Regions from separate parts of the Micromonospora sp. NPDC048986 genome, predicted to be linked through region 3. Evidence: riboswitches for the same ligand, from Rfam matches in the RefSeq annotation. Region 3 holds a riboswitch; each other region holds the start of a gene.

Region 1 (2,256 bases), on a different contig from region 3:
GAGCAGTCGTACGAGTTCGGTCCCTCGGCACCCCAGACGTAGGGCTTGCCGATCTGCGCGCAGGCGAACTTGACAGCGGTGCCCGCGGCGCCGCCTGGGTAGCTACCCGGGCAGGGCGCCGGACGCAGCGGACCGCCGCCACCGTTGCCGTACACCTTGAGGCGCAGCTTCTGCAGGCGGTCGATCTCCTCGTTGATCTGCTTCTTCTTCGCCGCCAGCTGAGCCTCGGTGCGGGTCAGCTGGGCCACCATCTCGTCCAGCGGGGCCTTCTGCGCGGCCAACTGGTCGCGCAGGTCGGCCACCTGGCGCACGTCCTTCTGCTGGTTGTGCGCGAAGCGGTCGAGCATTTCGAGCTGGCCGACCACCTCGCTGGGCGACCGGCTGCCCAGCACCGCGTTGACGGTCGAGACGTTCTCACCCTTGTAGGCGCGTACGGCAAGGGCACTGACCTTGTCCATCGCGGCGTCGACCTGGCGCTCAAGCGGAGTGATCCGGGCGGCCAGGGCGTCTGCCTGCTTGCGCTTCGCGGCGAGGTCGGTGCGGGTGGCGTTGTGCCGTTCAATGATCGGTTCGAGCTTGTTCCAGTCGGCGTCGATCTGGCGCTCGATCTCGGCGACGGACGGGTCGGCGTGGGCCGCCGTGGCACTGCCGGTCAGGACGACGGCGATGCCCGCCAGCGCGGCGAGAGCGGTGGTGAAGCGGGACCAGCGTGGGCGCGGCACTATCGGCGTCGGGCCGGCTGACGCCGACCGCTCGGACGACGGCCGCGGGGCATGGAGTGCCACCGGGGTCTCGTACTCCTTCTTCCTGACCGCCTACCGGGTTAGCTGACGGGTTCGGGCGGGAAGTCGGCGCCCTACCGCAGTGGCTGCGGATTCACCCCGAGGGACCTGGGTCCCCGGTTCGCTCGGAAACGACTCGGCGGTGTCGGTCCGTTACCGCCCGGGCTGGGCGGAGCTGCTGTCGGCCCGACGAATGACCAGAGTAGAGACGCCTGTTACCAATCCGCAACCCGTGCGGCAGTGACACTCCGTACCGATTGGACGAGGTCACCGACAGTGTGTGAAGAATTCTTTCCCTCTGCTTCGATAGATGGAAAGGTATTGACGCGACCTCCCGGACGGCGCGATGGTGACCTGACCTCACTCCGCGAGAATCTAGGGGGTTCGATGCACCATCCAACCCTGTCGACCGGCTGGCGCGCACTGCTCGCCGCCACTGTGGTAGCCGCCGCGACCACGGTGCCACTCTCCGTCGGCCCGGCCGCAGCCGCGCCCACCACCGACCGCCAGCAGCAGTACGCCGCAGCGGCCAGCGAGTACGGCGTGCCGGCCGTCGTGCTGCTCGGCGTCTCGTACCTGGAGTCCCGTTGGGACACCAACGCCGGCACACCGAGCACCAGTGGCGGCTACGGCCCGATGCACCTGACCGACGCGCGGCACGTGGCCGCCCTCCCCGGGCGCGGCCACCACGACGCCGGTGCCGAGGACCCGCGCGGCGACGACTCCCGTCCCGCACTGGTGCCCGCGCCCCGACCGGTCGAGGCACCCGCGCCGTCCACCGCCGCGTTGCAGACCGTCGACGCCGCCGCCACGCTGACCGGCGCCACCCCCGAGGCACTGCGCACCGACGCGGGTCTCAACATCCGGGGCGGGGCCGCGCTGCTGAGCGCGTACCAGAGGGATCTGGGCGCACCGGTCGGCGCGGACACCGACCCGGCGGCCTGGTACGGCGCGGTGGCCCGCTACTCCGGCGCGGACAGCGCCGACGCCGCCGCGGCCTTCGCCGACGAGGTCTTCACCACCATCGGCGCGGGCGAAGCCCGGGTGACCGACGACGGCCAGCGGGTCAGCCTGCCGGCCCGCGCGGTGCGGCCCGAGCGTTCCTGGTTGGACCGACTGGGCCTGCGCCGCCTGGCCCGCCCGGACGGGGTGGAGTGCCCGCGCACCATCTCGTGTGAGTGGATCCCGGCGCCCTACGAGGCGTTCGGCGACGGTGACTACGGCAACCACGACCTCTCCGACCGGCCCGCACGGCAGAAGATCGAGTACATAGTCATCCACGACACCGAGGCGAGTTGGGCCACCACCCTGCAACTCGTCCAGGATCCGACCTACGTGAGCTGGCACTACTCGCTGCGTTCGGTCGACGGGCACATCGCCCAGCACGTGAAGACCAAGGATGTCGCTTGGCACGCCGGCAACTGGTACGTCAACGCGAAGTCGATCGGGTTGGAACACGAGGGCTTCGCGGCGC
Region 2 (2,256 bases), on a different contig from region 3:
GCCAAGCGGCGACGCGCCGCCTGGCTGACCGCTCAGGAGCAGTTGGAGCGGGCCTGGATCGGGTACGACGAGGCGGACACCGCCGCGCGTCGCTTCGCCGGCGCGGGTGCGCTGCCCACCCCGCAGACCCCGCACACCCCCGCCGAGTACGCCGCCCGGGAACGCTATCTGCACCGGGCGGCGATGGCGGCGTACTGGCGGGGCGACCTGACCATGGCGCAGCTCGGCGACGTGTTCGGGCACCGGCGCTGCTGGGATCCCCGGCGACACCCGGTCGAGCAGGAGGTGCTGATCAGCCGGGTGGTCAGGGATGCGCGGCTGGCCGACTACCAGGTGGCCGCCGACAGCGAGCGGGCCGCCTGGCGCGACGCGGAGCTGGCCGCCGAGTCGGCTCGTGCCCTCGCCGAGGAGGCGTACGCGGCGGCGGCCCGGCTCCGCCCGACGGTGGTCCCCGCCCGCCGCACTGTGGCCGGGGCGCTGCGTCCCGCCGTCGTGGCGCTGTGGCGCCCGGCCCGGGTGGGTTGAGCCCAATCCGTGATGTGAGGCCGGTCACCCACTCGTGAATTAGGACGTCCGACGCGATCGGCGGGATTGTTCTCGCGATTGTGGGCGCGTTCTCTGCGGCCTGTCCGGTTGTCGCCCGCAGGCGTCGCCGTAACCGGTTGTCCCATCGAGTCACATCATCGGCAATACGCGCAGAAATTGTCGCGCCGATTGGGGTTTACGCAGGTGAACCTGGCTTGGCAGGGCGCGGAGCCGCCAGTACTGTCGTCCTGTCCGATGCGGTAACCGATCGCAAGAGGCGACGCCGCATCGACCCGCTTAATCGTGATCAACGAACCGGGGATCCACCAGTAAGTCCGGGGTGAATCCGCGAGCCACGTCCCGCGGTAGGGCGATCTTCCCGCCCGAATCCGTCAGCTAACCCGGTAGGCGGTGTCGGAAGGAGTCAACTCCTCGTGCAGCACCTTTCCACCCCTCGGTTGTTCCCTCGCCTCCACGGCGCGGCGATGCACCCGCTCATTCGTCCAGTGACGGTGAGCTGACCCCCCGGGTCATCGCCTTCCCCGCCCGGCCGCGCCGGGCGTTCCCCTGAGCGGTTCACCATCCGCGGACCAGAGTCCGCGCGCTGGCGCCTGCCCGGATACCGGTCCTGCCCGGTGTGCCGCTCGCCCCCCGATCCGTGGAGGACCCCGTGAAGCACACCCTGAAGCGTCAGCTCCGCCGCCTCGCCACCGAGCGCCCGTACCAGATCGTCGCCGCGTCCGCCGCGGCCCTGGCGATCGCCACCACCACCGGCGCCCTGCTCACCACTGCCGACGACGCCCCGGCCGGCCAGCGCACCGCGACCACTGTCGCCGAGATGCGCAGCGACGTCGCCGCCTCCCGCGGCGAGGCCCGGGAAGCGTCCCCCTCGGCCAGCGCCGCCCCGACCACCGCCGCCCCGGCCACCAGCGCCGCGTCCCCCGCCGCCAAGGCCAGCAGCAACCCGGACCTGACCCGTAAGCCGACGCCGCCGAAGCCGCCCGCGACCAAGGTGCTCGACTACGACTACGAGGCGCAGAACACCTACTACAACTGCGGCCCGGCGGCCACCCGCAACGCGCTCAGCGCCGCCGGCATCGACCGCACCCAGGAGCGGCTCGGCGCCGAGCTGGGCACCACCGAGATGGGCACCAACTCGGCCGAGGACACCACCCGGGTGCTCAACGCCGAGGTGAAGGGCTCCCCGTACCGGACCCGGATGTTCCCCGGCGCGCCCAGCCCGGCCCAGATGGACCGCCTCCAGGCCGATGTGGTGAAGGCCATCACCGACGGCCGCGGCGTGGTGGCCAACGTCGTCGGGGACGCCACCGACACCGACGGCGGCTGGCACTCCTACGGCGGCGGGCACTACATCGCCGTCGTGGGCTACAAGGACAACGGTCGCACCGTGCGGATCGCCGACTCGGCGAACCCGGCCGACCCGTCGTACTGGATCACCACGATCGACCTGGCCAACTGGATCACCAGCCGGGGCTACTCCGCCTGACCAGGGCACGCTGACCGCCGCGGGCGCCGTCCCCCACAAGGGGCCGGCGCCCGCGGCGTTTGTGCGCGCGGTCCGCCGTCGACGGCTCTCGTACCAGGCCGTGAACCGTGGGACACTGCGGCCGTGGTGGAGAAGACGGGTGGTCACGCCGGCCGCGGGCCGGTCCTGCTGCTGCTGCACGGCATGGGAGCGACAGGGGACGTGTGGTTGCCCTGGGCACCGTA
Region 3 (2,256 bases):
CGCGCTGGCCAACGCCGTCCTGCTCTCCGGCGTCGCGATCTACGTGGTGATCGAGGCGATCCGCCGTTTCGGTGACCCGCACCAGGTCATCGCCGGCCCGATGCTCGCGGTGGCAGTGCTCGGCCTGCTCGCCAACATCGCCGCCTTCGCGCTGCTGCGCGCCGGGGCCCGCGAGAGCATCAACCTCCAGGGCGCCTACCTGGAGGTGCTCGGCGACCTGCTCGGCTCGCTCGGCGTCATCGGCGCGGCGCTGCTCATCACCGTCACCGACTGGTGGTGGGCCGACCCCCTGGTCGCGGTCGCCATCGGCGTGTTCATCCTGCCGCGCACCTGGCGGCTGGCCCGCGCCGCCATCCGCATCCTGGTGCAGGCCGCCCCGGAGCACCTCCAGGTGACGGCCGTGCACGACCGGCTCGCCGCCGTCCCCGGGGTCGTCGAGGTCCACGACCTGCACGTCTGGACGCTCACCTCGGGCATGGAGGTGGCCTCCGCCCACCTGACCATGGCACCCGGCGCGGAGGTCGGCGCGGTGCTCACCGCGGCGCGTACGGCCCTGCACGACGATTTCCGCATCGAGCACGCGACGTTGCAGATAGAGCCCGGCGCCGCCTCTGGAGCCTGTGGCTCCATCGAATGGTGACGGAGCCGTAATTTTCCGTGGTGACGCACGCACCGTCCGTCACATTGGCTGCACCGGCCCCACCGGCACCGGTAGGCTCGGTCCCGGCCTCCACCAGGCGGCGCCCTCCCGGCGCCGGTGGCGGTCGCCGCCTAATCGCCCAGCTGGGCGAACCGGGGAACCATGTTCCTGGGGTGCATCCGCGTCAGCGGTAGGGATCTTCCGTCCCGAACCCGTCAGCTAACCCGGTCGGCGGCTGACGGAAGGACATGCGCAGTGGCACCAGCACGACCACCCGCCGCCCGACTGGCGGCCCTGATCGTCGCGATGTTCGCCCTCGGCGTCGCGCTTCCGGCCGGCACCGCCTCGGCCGCTCCCCCGACCGGCCTACGGGCCGCCGCACCCGACTCCGACGAGGAGGGCGGCACCCCGGCGTTGCGCGCCCAACTCGAGGCGGCCAGCAAGGGCTACCTGGACGCGAAGCGCGCCCTGGACACCTCAGTGCAACGGCAGCAGCAGCTGGCCACCCAACTGAAGACCATCGAGGTCGAGATCGACCAGCGCAACGGCAAGGTCGGCGAGATCGCCGAAGTGGCCTACCGCACCGGCCGGCTCGGTGCGATGTCGGCGCTGCTCAACAGCAACACCCCCGAAGGCTTCATGGACCGGGCGGCCGCGCTGGACGCGGTGGCGGCCAACGAGGACCGGGTGCTGCGCGACCTGCTGAACAGCAAGGACAAGGCCAATCGCACCCGAGTCGCCCTGGACGGCGAGATCAACGAACAGCGCAAGCAGGTCGCGGTGATGGCCAAGCGCAAGGAGCAGGCCGAACGGGCCCTGACCGTGGCCACCACACCCAGACCGCAGACCACCGGCGACGCCGGCTCCAACCGGGGCACCTCCAACGCCAACGCGACGGCCGCGCCGCGCAACTCCGACGGCTCCTGGCCCTCCGAGTCGTGCAGCGTCAACGATCCCACCCCGGCCAGCGGCTGCATCACCCCCCGCACCCTGCACGCGCTCAACCAGGCCAAGGCCGCGGGGTTCACCCGGTACGTCTCGTGCCACCGCCCCAGCGGCTCCGGTGAACACCCGAAGGGCCGGGCCTGCGACTTCGCGGCGCAGAAGGGCGGCTTCGGCGGGAACGCCACCGGCGGCGACAAGACCTACGGCAACAACCTGGCCGCGTACTTCATCCGCAACGCGGACCGGCTCGCCGTGCTCTACGTGATCTGGTACCGGCAGATCTGGCTGCCCAGCAGCGGGTGGAAGTCGTACAGCGGGGCGCACGGGACCCCGTCGACCGACCACACCAACCACGTCCACCTGTCGGTCTACTAACCCAGCCGTCGTGATGCCTGTGAGTCATCGTGATGACTCACAGGCATCACGTGCGTCCGGGGGCCGGGCTACGTCGCCGGGCGTACCCCTGATGTCGTCGCTCGTCGGACGACCCGGCCGCGGTCCGCGGGCAGCATCGCGGTATGCCTCGGATCCGACCCACCACCCGCAAGGCGCTGCTCACCCTGCACCTCGTCACCTCGCTCGGCTGGCTCGGCGCCGACCTGGTGCTGCTCACCCTCGGCATCGCCGTGCAGCGGGGTGCCGACCCGGCGGTGGTCTATCCGGTCACGGCC

The links. Region 3 has a riboswitch for cyclic di-AMP ahead of AB0B94_RS18500 (hypothetical protein). Riboswitches for the same ligand answer to the same signal wherever they lie in the genome.
Region 1: linked by a shared signal. The riboswitch ahead of AB0B94_RS03585 (NlpC/P60 family protein) and the one ahead of AB0B94_RS18500 (hypothetical protein) in region 3 are both predicted to bind cyclic di-AMP.
Region 2: linked by a shared signal. The riboswitch ahead of AB0B94_RS22940 (C39 family peptidase) and the one ahead of AB0B94_RS18500 (hypothetical protein) in region 3 are both predicted to bind cyclic di-AMP.

What each region holds. Positions count from the first base shown of each region.
Region 1 covers NZ_JBEZFJ010000001.1:765,802-768,057, forward strand. The annotation lists gene AB0B94_RS03585 (NlpC/P60 family protein) at 1-785, opposite strand, end outside; cyclic di-AMP (ydaO/yuaA leader) riboswitch at 799-934, opposite strand; gene AB0B94_RS03590 (peptidoglycan recognition family protein) at 1,170-2,256, shown strand, end outside.
Region 2 covers NZ_JBEZFJ010000011.1:210,747-213,002, forward strand. The annotation lists gene AB0B94_RS22935 (hypothetical protein) at 1-525, shown strand, start outside; cyclic di-AMP (ydaO/yuaA leader) riboswitch at 810-951, shown strand; gene AB0B94_RS22940 (C39 family peptidase) at 1,184-2,032, shown strand; gene AB0B94_RS22945 (alpha/beta fold hydrolase) at 2,156-2,256, shown strand, end outside.
Region 3 covers NZ_JBEZFJ010000008.1:224,966-227,221, reverse strand. The annotation lists gene AB0B94_RS18505 (cation diffusion facilitator family transporter) at 1-640, shown strand, start outside; cyclic di-AMP (ydaO/yuaA leader) riboswitch at 759-890, shown strand; gene AB0B94_RS18500 (hypothetical protein) at 947-1,960, shown strand; gene AB0B94_RS18495 (hypothetical protein) at 2,104-2,256, shown strand, end outside.